DNA from 2 places in the Aliivibrio friggae genome. Region 1 is predicted to be linked to the other one. Evidence: predicted binding sites of a transcription regulator. Region 1 holds the regulator's gene; the other holds the start of a gene.
The links. Region 1 encodes CRP, which controls carbon source genes, mostly activating them, when cyclic AMP is high. Its sites were predicted from a motif close to TGTGANNNNNNTCACA; they were not measured.
Positions count from the first base shown of each region.

Region 2: a site for CRP is predicted at 2,193-2,208, ahead of AC2INI_RS10900 (NupC/NupG family nucleoside CNT transporter). Genes of this name have one in related genera too.

Region 1 is NZ_CM170648.1:2,599,472-2,607,306, reverse strand. Features, by position in the region: gene AC2INI_RS12020 (aspartate aminotransferase family protein) at 1-350, shown strand, start outside; gene astA (arginine N-succinyltransferase) at 502-1,518, shown strand; gene astD (succinylglutamate-semialdehyde dehydrogenase) at 1,531-2,988, shown strand; gene AC2INI_RS12005 (2-oxoadipate dioxygenase/decarboxylase family protein) at 3,001-3,795, shown strand; gene crp (cAMP-activated global transcriptional regulator CRP) at 3,865-4,497, opposite strand; gene AC2INI_RS11995 (OsmC family protein) at 4,743-5,144, shown strand; gene hslU (ATP-dependent protease ATPase subunit HslU) at 5,231-6,565, opposite strand; gene hslV (ATP-dependent protease subunit HslV) at 6,588-7,112, opposite strand; gene AC2INI_RS11980 (SPOR domain-containing protein) at 7,303-7,835, opposite strand, start outside.
Region 2 is NZ_CM170648.1:2,342,259-2,350,093, forward strand. Features, by position in the region: gene AC2INI_RS10895 (anaerobic C4-dicarboxylate transporter) at 1-655, shown strand, start outside; gene AC2INI_RS10900 (NupC/NupG family nucleoside CNT transporter) at 733-1,947, opposite strand; gene AC2INI_RS10905 (DUF2301 domain-containing membrane protein) at 2,372-2,932, shown strand; gene rpoS (RNA polymerase sigma factor RpoS) at 3,029-3,994, opposite strand; gene AC2INI_RS10915 (peptidoglycan DD-metalloendopeptidase family protein) at 4,050-5,033, opposite strand; gene AC2INI_RS10920 (protein-L-isoaspartate(D-aspartate) O-methyltransferase) at 5,048-5,674, opposite strand; gene surE (5'/3'-nucleotidase SurE) at 5,674-6,426, opposite strand; gene truD (tRNA pseudouridine(13) synthase TruD) at 6,466-7,512, opposite strand; gene ispF (2-C-methyl-D-erythritol 2,4-cyclodiphosphate synthase) at 7,528-7,835, opposite strand, start outside.

The DNA.
Region 1 (7,835 bases):
TAGCGTGTGCAGTGGCTGAAGCTGTGATTGAAGAAGTATCCAAACCAGAAACATTGGCTGGCGTAAAAGAGCGTGAGCAATGGTTCCGCGATGGATTAGAAGCGTTAAATGTAAAATACGATATGTTCGCAGAGATCCGTGGCAAAGGTTTACTACTTGGCGCAGCATTAAATGAAGCATGGCAAGGTCGTGCTCGTGATGTCCTTGTTGCCGCAGGAGAACAAGGCCTAATGGTACTTGTGGCTGGCGTGAATGTAGTTCGTTTTACACCATCATTAGTGATCACAAAAGAAGACGTTGAGCTTGGTTTTACTCGTTTAGATAAGGCACTTGCGTCATTAAATAAATAGATTCATATAGGGATTTGGGCAACTCCGGAGTTTGGGTTGCCCTCTTTTTATTTAGATTTAAAACCTAGGTGTTCATTCCAATAGATAGCCTTGAAGTTTTATCTATTGGACTTAGCACAGTCTATGAAACATCGCATCGGAGGGAATATTGATGCTTGTTATTCGTCCTATCACTCAGGAAGATTATCCTGCACTTCATCAGTGTGCCGTAGAATCTGGCCACGGCTTTACCTCACTACCTGTCAATGAAGAGCAATTACGAAATCGAATTGATCACTCTATTGGGAGCTTTGAAAAAGAAGTTCAATCCCCTGGCACGGAAGGTTACCTTATGGTTGGGGAAGATTCGGTCACCGGTGAGGTTACGGGAACGACAGGGATAGAAGCCGCAGTTGGTTTGGATTCACCTTTCTATAATTATCACATCAGTAAAGTGGTTCATTTCTCACGTAAGCTCAATGTTAATAATGTCGTGAAAGTACTGACTTTTGGTAGTAATTATACTGGTAGCACAGAGATCTGTACGCTTTTCTTACGTCCCGAATTTCGTGAAGGTCTTAATGGCCGCTTAATGTCTAAAGCGCGTTTTTTAATGATGGCAGAGCACCCGCACCGTTTCTCAGATACCATTTTTGCTGAAATGCGTGGTGTCTCAGATGAGGAGGGGCAATCTCCTTTTTGGAAATGGCTACAAAAGCACTTTTTTTCGATCGATTTTACCGAAGCTGATTACCTAACGGGGATTGGTTATAAAGGTTTTATTGCGGATCTTATGCCTAAATTACCGATTTATGTCAGCTTATTAAGTAAAGAAGCGCAAGCGGTGATTGGTAAGGTACATGACAATACTAAACCGGCTCTAAGACTATTAGAAAATGAAGGTTTCCGCTGTCGAGGTTATGTCGATATTTTTGATGCAGGGCCGACGGTTGAATGTGATTTGCGCAGCATTGAATCAGTGCGAAATTCATTTAAAGCTAAAGTGATCATCACTGAGCATAACAGCTCGCAGCAGTATTTAATTGCAAATACATCGTTTGAGAATTTCAGAGCAACAGCAACCACCGCCGCTTATGATAAAGCGACCGATACCGTTCATTTAACACAAGAAGCGGCAACGGCATTGCAAGTAGAAGTGGATGATTACGTACGTTTATTAGCTCAATAGAGGACAAAGGATATGACACATTGGATTGCAGGGGATTGGGTTTCAGGTAATGGTGAAACAATACAATCAGTAAGCCCGTACAACAGTGAAGTGGTGTGGGAAGGGAACAGCGCAACCAAAGAACAGGTTGAGTCAGCCGTTGGTGCGGCACGCCATGCCTTTATTGAGTGGAAAAAACAGCCTTTTGAAGCGCGCCAAGTGATCATTGAGCGTTTTGCTGAGTTAGTAAAAGAAAATGCAGATCAAATAGCAGAAGTGATTGCTAAAGAAACCGGTAAACCATTCTGGGAAACCAAAACGGAAGCCGGTGCGATGGTTGGTAAGATCGCCATTTCTATTCGTGCTTATCATGAAAGAACGCCCTATAAAGAGCGAGAAGCCGCAGGAAATAAAATTGTACTTAGACATCGCCCTTTAGGTGTTATGGCTGTCTTTGGGCCGTACAACTTCCCTGGGCACCTTCCTAATGGTCATATTGTTCCAGCACTGCTTGCCGGTAACACAGTCGTGCTAAAACCTTCAGAGCAGACGCCATGGACCAGTGAAGTGATCATGAAATTATGGCAACAAGCAGGCTTGCCAAATGGTGTGATTAACCTAGTACAAGGTGCTCGTGCAACAGGTGAAGCGTTAGCGGGCGCTAAAGGTATTGATGGCCTGTTATTTACCGGTAGTGCGAATACTGGACATATCCTGCATCGTCAATTCTCAGGAGACACAGGAAAAATGCTGGCTCTAGAAATGGGCGGCAATAACCCGATGGTTATTTCAAAAGATTTTGGTGATCAAGAAGCGGCAGTTTACACCATTATTCAATCGGCATTCATTAGTGCGGGTCAACGTTGTACATGTGCTCGTCGCTTATATGTTCCTATTGGAAAAGCAGGCGATGAATTGTTAGTTCGCCTTGTTGAAGTGGCAAAAAGTATCGTTGTTGACCAACCGTTTGCTGATAACGCTCCGTTTATGGGCTCGCAAATATCAGTCGCAGCGGCAGAATTTATTCTAAACGCCCAGAAGAGTTTACAAGACTTGGGTGGCGAGTCTTTACTCGAAGCCAAAAGCTTAGGTCATGCCTTCGTTTCACCCGGTATTATTGATGCGACTAAGGTTGCTGAATTACCAGATGAAGAATACTTTGGACCATTACTGCAAGTGGTGCGTTACGAGACATTAGAAGAAGCCGTAGAGCTTGCTAATGACACTCGTTATGGTTTATCGGCAGGCCTTGTTTCAACGGATGACAGTGAGTGGGAATATTTTGTAGAGCATATTCGTGCAGGTATTGTAAACCGTAACCGTCAACTGACTGGAGCAAGTGGTGACGCGCCATTTGGTGGTCCGGGTGCATCAGGAAACATGAAACCAAGTGCTTATTACGCTGCGGATTATTGTGCATACCCAATGGCATCAATGGAAGGAGATGCGTGTGAAATTCCAGCTCAACTCTCTCCGGGTTTAACTCTATAAGAGGCGATAAACATGAATAATGTAAACTCTTTATTTTCGTCATTGTGGCAAGATTATATTGCGCGCTTATCCCCATCTGCTGGGAAGGTTCATCAATTACTATCTAATAACGATGAACTGATTAACGATCATATTGCGCTACGTACGTTTAATTTACCTAAAGTTGGACTACAGACTCTTGCTGCACCATTTTTAGCAATAGGCTATAAAGCGTGTGAGACTTATGACTTTGAAGCTAAAAAACTGAAAGCGCAGCATTTTGAACACCCAGATCCTAATGCACCACTCGTTTTTATTAGTGAATTATTAGTAGAAGAGCTATCACCTGAAATACAGGACATTATTCATGGCTTGGTTGAACAAGTACCAGCCCACTATTTTGCCACCAGTGATTTTCTTTCTTCCGGTAGGCCTTGGACATTAAGTTTCGAAGACTATCAAGTATTAGCGAAGGAAAGTGAGTACGCTTCTTGGTTAGCGGCTCATGGTTATGGCGCTAATCACTTTACGGTTTACGTTAATCAGCTTGAAGCCTTTGCTGAAGTGGTTGATGTGAACCAACACTTACGTGATGCAGGTTTTGCAATGAACGAAGTGGGTGGTGAAGTGAAAGGCTCTCCTGAGGTTTACTTAGAGCAGTCATCAACAATGGCGGATAAAGTGAAAGTGAATTTTACTGAGGGTGAGTTTGAAATTCCTGGTGGATTTTATGAGTTTGCTAAGCGTTATTCGCTACCTAATGGCAAGATATATACAGGATTTGTCGCTGCATCTGCTGATAAGATTTTTGAAAGCACAGACAGTTAATTCTAAAATTTAGGCATAAAAAAACGCAGCTCAAGGGCTGCGTTTTTATTTGTTTAAGGTAGCGTTAAATTAACGAGTACCGTAAACTACAATTGTTTTACCGTGTGCAGAAATCAAGTTTTGCTCTTCAAGCATCTTCAAGATACGGCCAACAGTTTCACGTGAACAACCTACAATTTGACCGATCTCTTGACGAGTGATCTTAATTTGCATGCCATCTGGGTGAGTCATTGCATCTGGTTGTTTAGCTAGATTCAATAGAGTCTGAGCGATACGGCCTGTAACGTCTAGGAATGCTAAATCACCTACTTTTTGGCTAGTGATTTGTAGACGAGTTGCCATTTGAGCAGAAAGACGCATCAGAATATCTGGGTTTACTTGGATAAGTTGACGGAATTTCTTAAATGAAATCTCAGCAACTTCACAAGGACTTTTTGCACGAACCCATGCTGAACGTTCTTGACCTTCTTCAAACAAGCCAAGCTCACCAATGAAGTCACCTTGGTTAAGGTAAGAAAGGATCATTTCCTTTCCTTCTTCATCTTTAATTAGTACAGCAACAGAACCTTTTACGATGTAGTAAAGAGTCTCAGCTTTTTCACCAGCGTGGATCAAAGTACTTTTTGAAGGATACTTATGAATGTGACAATGAGATAAGAACCACTCTAATGTTGGATCTGTCTGAGGTTTACCTAGAACCATACTTTATACTTCCTCTGCGTTTGCCAAGTAGGCGATGTCCATTTTAAAATAACTGAGCCAAATATCAGTTTGGCCTATACAATATGGTTATCGGAACAAGGCTGCATGTTCGTTGAGATAATTGATAAAATCATACCCTGTTTCGCCGTTGATTTCTTGACTTTGATCGTATGAAATGTGCGACCAAGGGCACAATTTCGTGAAATGGATCACGAGTTTTCCTTTTATATAGTAAAGAGGCTTTTATGAACGCTGAAGTTAAATGGATTGATGGATTTACTTTCTTAGGTCAATCTCAATCTGGTCACTCTGTTGTAATGGATGGTAATGGTGGAGAAAAGGCACCAAGCCCAATGGAATTAGTGCTAATGGCTGCGGGTGGCTGCAGTTCAGTTGATGTTGTTGATGGTTTGAAATCAGCAGATCAAGCAGTCACAGCTTGCATCGCAAAAGTATCAAGTGAGCGCAGAGCAACGGCACCAAAAATATTTACTCATGTAAATATTCACTTCGAAGTATCAGGTCATGATCTTGATAAGGCAGTTGTTGAGAAGGTGACTGCGGATTCATTACAAAAATATTGTTCTGTGTGTCTAATGCTGGGGGAAGGCATTGAAATGACACATTCTTGGGAGATTTTAGCTTAATCGCTATTTTTGATTAAATGACAATCAAGAAAAAGCCTTACTCATTTTATAGAGTAAGGCTTTATTTTTGGTGTGATAATTATTTATTACAGGATAAAGCGGCTTAAATCTTCATCTGCAACTAATTTACCTAAACGCAAAGTGACATAATCTGCATCAACCACAAGGCTTTCACCGTCTTTTTCTGATGCGTCATAAGAGATCTCTTCCATCAGACGCTCCATCACGGTATGCAGACGACGAGCACCAATATTTTCTGTGCTTTCGTTCACTTGGAATGCAGATTCAGCAATACGGCTAATCCCATCTTCAGTAAATTCAACATTCACATTCTCTGTCGCCAATAAAGCAATGTATTGCTCTGTTAACGATGCATTTGGCTCTGTTAGAATACGTTTAAAGTCATTAGCTGTAAGTGCTTCAAGCTCAACTCGGATCGGTAAACGACCTTGTAGTTCTGGGATTAAATCAGATGGTTTTGCCATTTGGAAAGCACCCGATGTGATAAATAGCATGTGGTCTGTTTTTACCATGCCGTGTTTAGTACTTACTGTGCTACCTTCAACTAACGGAAGTAAATCACGTTGTACACCTTCACGGGAAACATCACCAGACTGAGAGTTTGAGCCTTTACAGATCTTATCAATTTCATCGATAAAGACAATGCCATGGTTTTCAACATTGAAGATGGCTTGTTCTTTTAGCTCTTCAGGATTAACCAGCTTCACACCTTCTTCTTCAGTCAGTGCTTTAAGCGCATCTTTAATCTTCATTTTGCGCTTTTTAGTGGTGTCGCCGCCAGAAAGATTCTGGAACATGCCTTGAAGTTGGTTTGTCATCTCTTCCATACCAGGAGGAGCCATGATCTCTACGCCAACTTGAGGGGCTGCAACATCAACTTCAATTTCTTTGTCGTCTAGTTTGCCTTCACGTAATTTCTTACGGAAAGATTGGCGAGTGCCAGAGTTATTATCACCTTCTTCATTTTTACCCCATGCATCGCGTGCTGGTGGTAATAAAATATCAAGGATGCGATCTTCTGCTTGCTCTTCAGCGCGGAATTTTACTTTTTCTACCGCTTGTTGATGGGTCATTTTCATTGCCACATCAGTTAAGTCACGAATGATGCTATCAACTTCTTTGCCAACATAGCCAACTTCGGTGAACTTAGTCGCTTCAACTTTAATGAATGGCGCGTTTGCTAATTTAGCTAAACGGCGGGCAATTTCAGTTTTACCAACACCTGTTGGACCTATCATCAAAATATTTTTAGGCGTTACTTCAGAGCGAAGCTCAGGGTTAAGTTGCATACGACGCCAGCGGTTACGCAATGCGATTGCCACTGAACGCTTTGCTTTATCTTGACCAATAATATGGCTATCTAATTCGTGTACAATTTCACGAGGAGTCATCTCAGACATGGGTATTCCTTATTATTTGTCGTTAAACGTTCAGTTCTTCAACGGTATGATTATGGTTAGTGTAGACGTCAATATCGCCAGCAATAGTCAGTGCTTTTGTGGCAATTTCACGAGCATCTAAATCGGTGTTTTCTAGTAATGCCGTCGCTGCAGAGCGAGCAAAGTAACCACCAGAACCAATAGTTAATAGATCATTATCAGCATTGATTAAATCACCTGTACCACTGATGATTAAAGAGGTCGTTTTATCAGCAACGATTAACATTGCTTCAAGACGACGTAGAGTACGGTCACTGCGCCACTCTTTTGCTAACTCAACCGCAGCTTTAGTTAGGTTGCCTTGGTGCATTTCTAATTTACGTTCACACAGGTCGAACAGAATAAAGGCATCGGCAGTGCTGCCTGCAAAGCCAACAAGTACTGAATCATTGTATAGGCGACGTACTTTTTTAACGTTACCTTTGGCGATCATATCACCTTGAGATGCTTGGCCATCGCCAGCAACCACGACTTTGCCTTCACGGCGTACAGAAACAATTGTAGTCACGAGTAAAACCTCTTATTCGATAATGTCATTAATTAAAGCATGGCACCATCTTCATGATTATTACTACTGTAATGGGGGGAAGGGGAAGGGTTTTCAAGTTGAATGGATAGAAAAAAGGAGCACTCAATGCGCTCCTTTTTAAATGTGTGATGCTATTGGCGATTTTAATCGCTGTTCTTATGCTACGTGATTATTGATCTTTCCAAATTGCACAAGGCTCAATTTTAGCGCGTTGTAATTTATGGCGATCTTTTTCTGCATCACGTTTAAATTTGTATGGGCCAAGAACGACACGATACCAGCTGCTTCCTGATTTTTTTCGTACCGTTGAGCTTAAACCCTGAAAAGCGATATCCATTTTACGTTCTTCAGCTTGCGAGCTCGATTTATAGGCACCACATTGCATAATGTAAGGGATCTCTGAGACTTTCAGATCTTTTTGTACGACTTCAATTTCTTTATTTGGCAGTTCATCCATATAGCTCCATTGCTCTTCTGGCATTGGAGGGATATCTTCACTATTGGTTTTCTTTTTCGTTTTTACTGGAGCGACTTCCGTTACCGTTGTTTTTTTCTCTGGTGTTGGAGCGTCGTTTAAAAAGTAAAGTGCATAGCCAAAAACAGCAACTAAGAGGCCTGCAACAGCCACGGCTTTCCATGGCGTTGAACCTGTCGATACAGGTTGCTTAGCGCCTTTTTTCTTGGTTGTTTTTTTTGTCGCTT
Region 2 (7,835 bases), 260 kb from region 1:
ACAACTACCAACAAAAGCGCGTAATGCGGTACTTATCTTTTTAGGTGCTATTGTTTCTATCGTTGTTATCGCAATGTGGCCAGAGGTTAGAACGATCACCGAAGGTGGCGCACCAATCAAAATGTCTGTTGTTATTCAAATGATGATGCTGGCGTTTGGTGGTGTCATTCTATTGGCAACGAAAACCGATCCTCGTGATGTACCTAATGGTGTGGTATTTAAATCAGGTATGGTTGCAGCAATTGCTATCTTCGGTATCGCGTGGATGTCTGATACCTATTTCCAATACGCAATGCCTCAATTTAGAGCGGGCATTGTAGACATGGTTACACTGCATCCTTGGACATTTGCTCTGGCACTTTTTATTGTCTCTGTTGTAGTAAACTCACAAGCAGCAACGGCTCGTATGATGTTACCTGTTGGCCTTGCTCTAGGATTAGAGCCTGCCTTGGTGATTGGTTTAATGCCTGCGGTATATGGTTATTTCTTCATTCCAAATTACCCATCAGACATTGCAACGGTGAACTTTGATAGCTCAGGCACGACTAAGATTGGTAAGTACTACTTTAACCACTCATTTATGTCAGTCGGTTTAATCGGGGTAATTTCTGCCTGTATGCTTGGTTATGTATTAGGCCAAATCGTGATCGGTTAATTAAAGTAGCCATTTAAAAAATAAAAAAGCCCATGCGTATTCTCATACTGCATGGGCTTTGTTTTAGCTTAAGATAATTACATCGATAAACTAAAGAATAGACCCGCTAAACATGCACTCATCAAGTTAGCTAACGTACCAGCCAGTACCGCTTTAAAGCCCATATTCGCTACTTCAGCACGACGCTCAGGAGCCATCACGCCAATAGAACCTAATTGAATCGCAATAGAACCGATGTTAGCAAAACCACATAAAGCAAAAGTAATAATCACTTGAGTATAAGCAGATAATTGGTCTTTATGTTGAACAAAGTCAATGAACGCAACAAACTCATTCAACACGACTTTTTGTCCAATGTAAGATCCTGCCATGATCATCTCATGCTTAGGTACACCTATAACCCAAGCCACTGGTGCAAATAGGTAACCAAATAGCGTTTGCAGTGTAATGCCCGCAAAACCAAACCACTCGCCAACCATTTCTAGACCACTGTTTACCATTGCGATAACACTTACAAACGCAATTAGCATAGTACCTACAGCAACAGCTACCTTCATGCCGTTCATTGCACCACTTGCTAGTGCATCTACTACATTACTTTGTTCGCTTTTATCAATCGTTAGTTCGTGTTGGTCAACTGGTGTTGATTGCTCAGGTACTAGGATCTTCGCCATTAATAGACTACCAGGAGCAGCCATGAAACTTGCCGCGATTAGGTATTTAAGCTCTACCCCTAAACCTGCATAACCACCAAGTACACTACCAGCAACCGATGCCATACCACCAGCCATTACAGCAAACAGCTCTGAACGGGTCATTTGAGCTAGGAATGGACGAATAAGAAGAGGAGATTCACCTTGAGAAAGGAAGATGTTACCAGTTGCGACGAGAGATTCTACTTTACTTGTACCGAGGAATTTTTGAATTGCACCACCAAGAACGGCGATGACTTTTTGCATGATACCTAAATAATATAGAGCAGAGATAAGAGCACTGAAGAAAATAATAATAGGGAGAACGCGAATTGCAAAAATAAAACCACTTGAAGCTAAATCACCAAATAAGAAAGCAATACCTTCATCAGCAAAACCAAGCAAACTGGCTACCCCATTACTTAATCCAGCCAGCGCAGCTTGTCCCCATGGAAAGTAAAGCACCAGAGCGGCAAAAGAAAGTTGTAATAAAAGGGCTCTAGATACGGTTTTCCAATTAATTGCTGAACGTTTCTCAGAGAATACCCATGCACAAAAAATAAGTGCACACATGCCTAATAGGCTAAATAAAATAGTCATCATTGCGCCTATGAAATTTTAGAATAAAAAGAAGAAACAAAAGGGGTTGCCATCGTAGATGACGAGATCGGTGAAGAGTGACTACACCAAGAGGAAGTGATGATAGAAATTAGTATGTTCATTGTTTACCCTTACAAGCTGTTTAACAGTAGCTGGTCCAAGTCCTTGGGGTCATTCACTGTTCCATGTGACGGCTTGTATTGGGGGAAGGAGTATACATACAGTAGATTTAAAATCACGAATTATGTGAGTTAAATCACAAAATTTTACTTATAAGAAAAGCCTTTGCAGCAAATAATCACAAATAAGAAACCAAATATCAACTAGCGTACTGAAATGACACATTCCCAACGAAATTCATACAAGGCCAACTTTATTAGACGTGCTAAAATCATAATTAAGTAATCTACATTAGGCTTAAAAAATGGCAAATCCAGAACATATCGAGAAGCTTGATCTTCTTGATAAACTCAGCGTGATCACTTATCGAGCTGGTATTACTTTATTTTCCTTGGCTTTATTTCTAAGTAGCATCGCTATTGCTGATGATATTTCACTCATTTTACTTAATGGACCAATAAAAGAGCTCGCGCTTATTTTTATTGCCCTCTCCTCAGCAATGAGTGCTGCTAACTTACATGTTTACGACAAGAAAATCAGAATGATCATTACTTGGTCTGCTTGGATAGGGTTAGTGTTATTAATTCAACTTGATAACTCTCAACTACTTTGGCTACCACTGGGCTTTCTTTTTGTGACTTTTTCAGGGATTGCGTTAAAAGAATCATTCTGTTTTAAAGTGATGGGATTAAAGTTAGTTCCTATTCTCTTATGCGTATCTACCTTTATGCTCGCGCTTGAAGTCTGGATTATTCCTATAATTTGCTTTGCTCTCTGCGGAATGATTTTTCTTTTTCTATCAATACAAAAATGGCGAATGCCACTTCATTTTGATATTGGCAATAAAGCGTATTATCAGAATTAACTGAAGCCAAAAATAGAAAAAGCCACAGGACATTATGTACTGTGGCTTTCTTATTATTTCATTATGTATATCAATCTAGGTTGATACTAATCGTGGTTAATATTCTTCAACCGCGAATAACGTTTCCATATTTAGGCCTTGTTGCGTCATTATTTCTCTTAAACGACGTAGCCCTTCGACTTGAATTTGTCTTACTCGCTCACGAGTTAATCCAATTTCTTTACCTACTTGCTCTAGTGTCGCTGTCTCATAACCCAATAGCCCAAAGCGTCGTGCTACCACTTCTTTCTGCTTAGGATTTAATTGACCAAGCCAACCAACAAGTGAAGCATTAATGTCCTCTTTCTGAGTTTCAGCTTCAGGATCAGCATGCTTAGTGTCAGGTAAGATATCAAGTAGTGCTTTATCTGATTCACCCGCAACCATTGAATCTACAGAGGCCACTCGTTCATTCAAACGTAGCATTCGACTTACATCACTAACGGGTTTGTCGAGTTTCTCTGCAATCTCTTCTGGTGTTGGCTCATGATCAAGCTTTTGTGATAACTCACGAGCGGCGCGTAGATATACATTCAATTCTTTTACAACATGGATAGGTAAACGTATGGTTCGAGTCTGATTCATGATGGCACGTTCAATCGTTTGACGGATCCACCATGTTGCATAAGTTGAAAAACGAAAGCCTCTTTCTGGGTCAAACTTTTCAACTGCTCGAATTAATCCAAGATTTCCTTCCTCAACTAAATCTAATAAGGCGAGGCCACGATGGTTATAACGACGAGCTATTTTTACCACTAATCTAAGGTTACTCTCGATCATTCGAGAACGAGCGGCTTCATCACCTTTTAATGCTAGGCGACTAAAGTACACTTCTTCTTCTGCCGTTAGTAGTGGAGAAAAACCTATCTCACCCAAGTAAAGTTGTGTTGCATCCATTACTTTTTGTGAGCTGCTTACCTCAAGACGTTCCGATTCATCTTCCACAATCGCTGATTCATTATCATTGATTGTCTCTAAATCGAATTCTTCAACTTCTTTAGTTACTGCATTGCTTTTACTCATAGCGCCTCCCCATGGCGAGCCAGCAAGACATTACAACTCAGCTATGTCATCCCTGTTAAGGTAAATACCGTTGTGGATTTACCGATTTCCCTCTAAAACGGATCTCAAAGTGTAAACGAACGCTGCTCGTACTTGAGCTGCCCATTGATGCAATTTTTTGTCCTGCACTCACACTTTGACCTTCTTTTACAAACAGTGATTCATTATGAGCATAAGCACTTAAATAGTCGTCGTTATGTTTAATAATTATTAAATTTCCATAACCTCGTAGTGCATTGCCTGCATAAACCACTTTTCCTTTTGCTGTTGAGATGATGTCTTGGCCTCGTTGACCTGCAATATCGATCCCTTTGTTTCCTTGCTCTCCTGTCGAAAACTTAGCAATAATTCGTCCTTTCGTTGGCCATAACCATGAATCTACTTTCTCTGATTTTTGTGGTACTGGTTTTGGCTTAGGAACAGGCTTTGGTTTTGGTTTAACAACCGGCTTAGGCTTAGAAGATGTTACCGATTTGTTATTATCAACATACTCCTTAGGTTTAGGGTTTTCAACCTTTTTCGTGCTTGTTTTTTGTGCTGAGGAGGTAGTAGAGCTCTTAGCTGCTGTTGATTTAGAACTACTTACCGGTTTATCAGCGACTACAGGAACAACCGCAACTGCTGTTGCAGTGGTCGTTGGGGAACCGTTCTTTTTATTTACAAGATGGCCATCATCACCATAAGCTGGGGCAACATATTTAGGTCCCCATAATTTAATTTTTTGTCCTGGATGAATTACATAAGGGGCTTTTAGCTCGTTATAAGCTATCAGTTCTTTAACATCTTTATTGGTAACATAAGAAATGAAATATAACGTATCCCCTTTTTCTACTCGATAATAACTGCCTCTATAGCTGCCGCGTTCTGCTCCTCCGTATGAAGTAGAAGAGCTATTAACACTTGATACAGGCGCAGGGCGATGTGGTCCCATAGAGCAACCAGAAAGCAATAAACTAAATATTGCAGCCATTAGCCACAAACGAGAAGAGATAACTGTCATTTTATTCATTATTATTATGCTAATTCACCTGCTACCAATGGAACGAAACGCACCTCTTCGATGGCTTCTGAGTAAAACTCATCACCCTGACGAACAATACGATATAAATGCTGTGTTTCTTCGCCAATAGGGATCACAAGTCGGCCACCCTCTTTTAATTGCCACAATAAATCATTTGGAATTGATTCAGCGGCAGCAGTAACAATAATCGCATCAAAAGGGCCTTTATTTGCCCAACCTTGCCAACCATCAGCGTGCTTAGTCGATACGTTATAAATATCCAATTGCTTTAATAAGCGCTTGGCATTCCATTGAAGCGATTTGATCCGTTCAACTGAGTTTATATGATCAAGCAATTGCGCCAACACTGCGGTTTGATAACCAGAGCCTGTACCAACTTCTAGTACATTAGAGTCACGCTGTAATCCTAATAGTTCAGTCATTTTCGCAACAATATAAGGCTGAGATATGGTTTGTCCCTCACCAATAGGCAATGCGTTATTTTGATACGCTTGATGTCCTAATGCTTCTGGAATAAAACGCTCTCGCGGCAATGCTCGAATAGCAGCCAAAACTTGCTCATCTTGAATACCTTGCTGGCGTAAAAACTGTTCAAGTAATTCAGCGCGTGAATTAGTCATTATTTGGCACTCTCTATTGATAACCAATCAGCCATCATAGTTAATGAATCATGAGCGGTTAAATCAACTTGTAACGGCGTTATTGATACCTGATTATGCTTAACGGCATAAAAATCCGTTCCTTTACCAGCGTCTTGCTTTTTGCCAGGAGGACCTAACCAATAAATGGTTTCTCCGCGAGGATCGGTGTCTTCAATCATACTTTCTGAATGATGTCTTGCACCTAAGCGGGTCACCTCCCAAGAAGAGAGTTGAGCATATTCACAATCAGGAACATTAACGTTGAGTACTCTTTTCTTTGTTAACGGTTTTTCTAAATGGTTCTTAACCAATGTTAAAGCAACTTGAGCAGCCGTATCGAAATGTGTGCGTCCAACTAAAGATATCGCTATTGCGGGTAACCCTAGAAAATGCCCTTCTGTTGCCGCCGCTACGGTACCTGAATAGAGTGTGTCATCACCTAAATTTGCACCATGATTAATGCCTGCAATAATTAGATCAGGTAAGTTATCTTTCATTAATTCATTCAACGCAAAGTGCACACAATCGGTTGGTGTTCCTTGCACTGAATGAATATTATCCGCTATTTGACGAACTCGAAGTGGTGATTCCAAAGTCAGAGAATTTGATGCTCCAGAGCGATTACGATCAGGCGCTACAATGGTAATATCGGCAATATCCGAAAGCACATTTGCAAGCGTGTTTATTCCCTCAGCAAATACTCCATCATCATTACTTAGCAATATACGCAATTTACTCACTCAACTCTCCACTTCTCATTCTAAACGGTATTAAGCGTATGTACGCTCTACTTCGATTTCTTGCAGCAATTCACGCACAATCACAGTTGCAAAACTGCCTGATGTTAAAGAGAAACTCAGCGTTAACGTATCGCCTTCAGAAGACCACGTTAAATTCTCAGGATGTAATTCAACACTGCGACGTTCATGACGCATGCGGTTACCACAGATCAGCGCCATTAAATCAGGTTCAGCATCCAACTGAGGTTGCTCAAACGTAAGTGCTTTATCTGTCGTAGGAAGTTGGTTATCACCTGCTAGTGCAGCAGAGATAGACAATTCACCATTTTGAATTTTTTGAATGCTCTCTTCTGATGTCACATTCTCATTTACAATACGATCATTTTGATCTAGTAGAATATCACCATCAACAGGTTGAGAGAAGTAACCCTCTGTTATTCTTTGAGAAACAATATGATTGAAAATCCAAGAACGAGCAGCAGACAGGTAGAAGCTACGCTTAGTATTATCACGAGTGCGCACATTTTCACGGCCCCAACGGCGTGCTTCTGTTACGTTATTACCTTCATGACCAAAACGCTGAGCACCAAAGTAGTTTGGTACACCAGTTAACTTCACTTTTTCTAAACGAGCCAATACATCTTCCATGTCAGTCACTTCAGTTGCAATTAACTGAAAGCTGTTTCCTAGAAGATCACCTGGACGTAATTTTTTGTTGTGGCGTGTCATTTCTAAAATTTCAACACCTGGGTGTGTCGCCTCAAATAAGGCAAATTTAAGATGATCGCTTTTTGGTAAGTGAACACTTAACCATTGCTCTGTCACTGCATGACGATCTTTTAAGCCAGCCCAGCTGATGTCTTTTGATTTTACACCACAAAATTTAGCTAATTCATTGGCAACATATTTGGTATTTTCACCCGTTTTACGGATCTTAACCATTAGATGTTCACCTTTACCAGTGAACGAAAAACCTAGCACTTCTTTTACAATGAAATGCTCTGGTAGTTGCTTTAATTTACCTGTTGCTACTGGTTTTCCGTATAACCACGAAAAATTAGACATGATGTCTGACATAGAATGTATCTCTAATTAATAAGATGTTTTAACTAACAGCACCACCGCTTCACAAGCGATGCCTTCTTTTCTTCCAGTAAAACCTAAACGCTCTGATGTGGTTGCTTTCACGTTTACATTGTCTACACTGGTTTCTAAATCTTCAGCAATTGCACTACACATTGCTTCTATATGCGGTGCCATTTTAGGAGCTTGAGCGATGATAGTCACATCTGCATTACCTAAAACTAATCCTTTTTCTTTTACTCTGCGGTATACATCTCTCAACAAAGCTCGGCTATCAGCCCCTTTCCACTTGTCATCGGTATCAGGAAAGTGTCGTC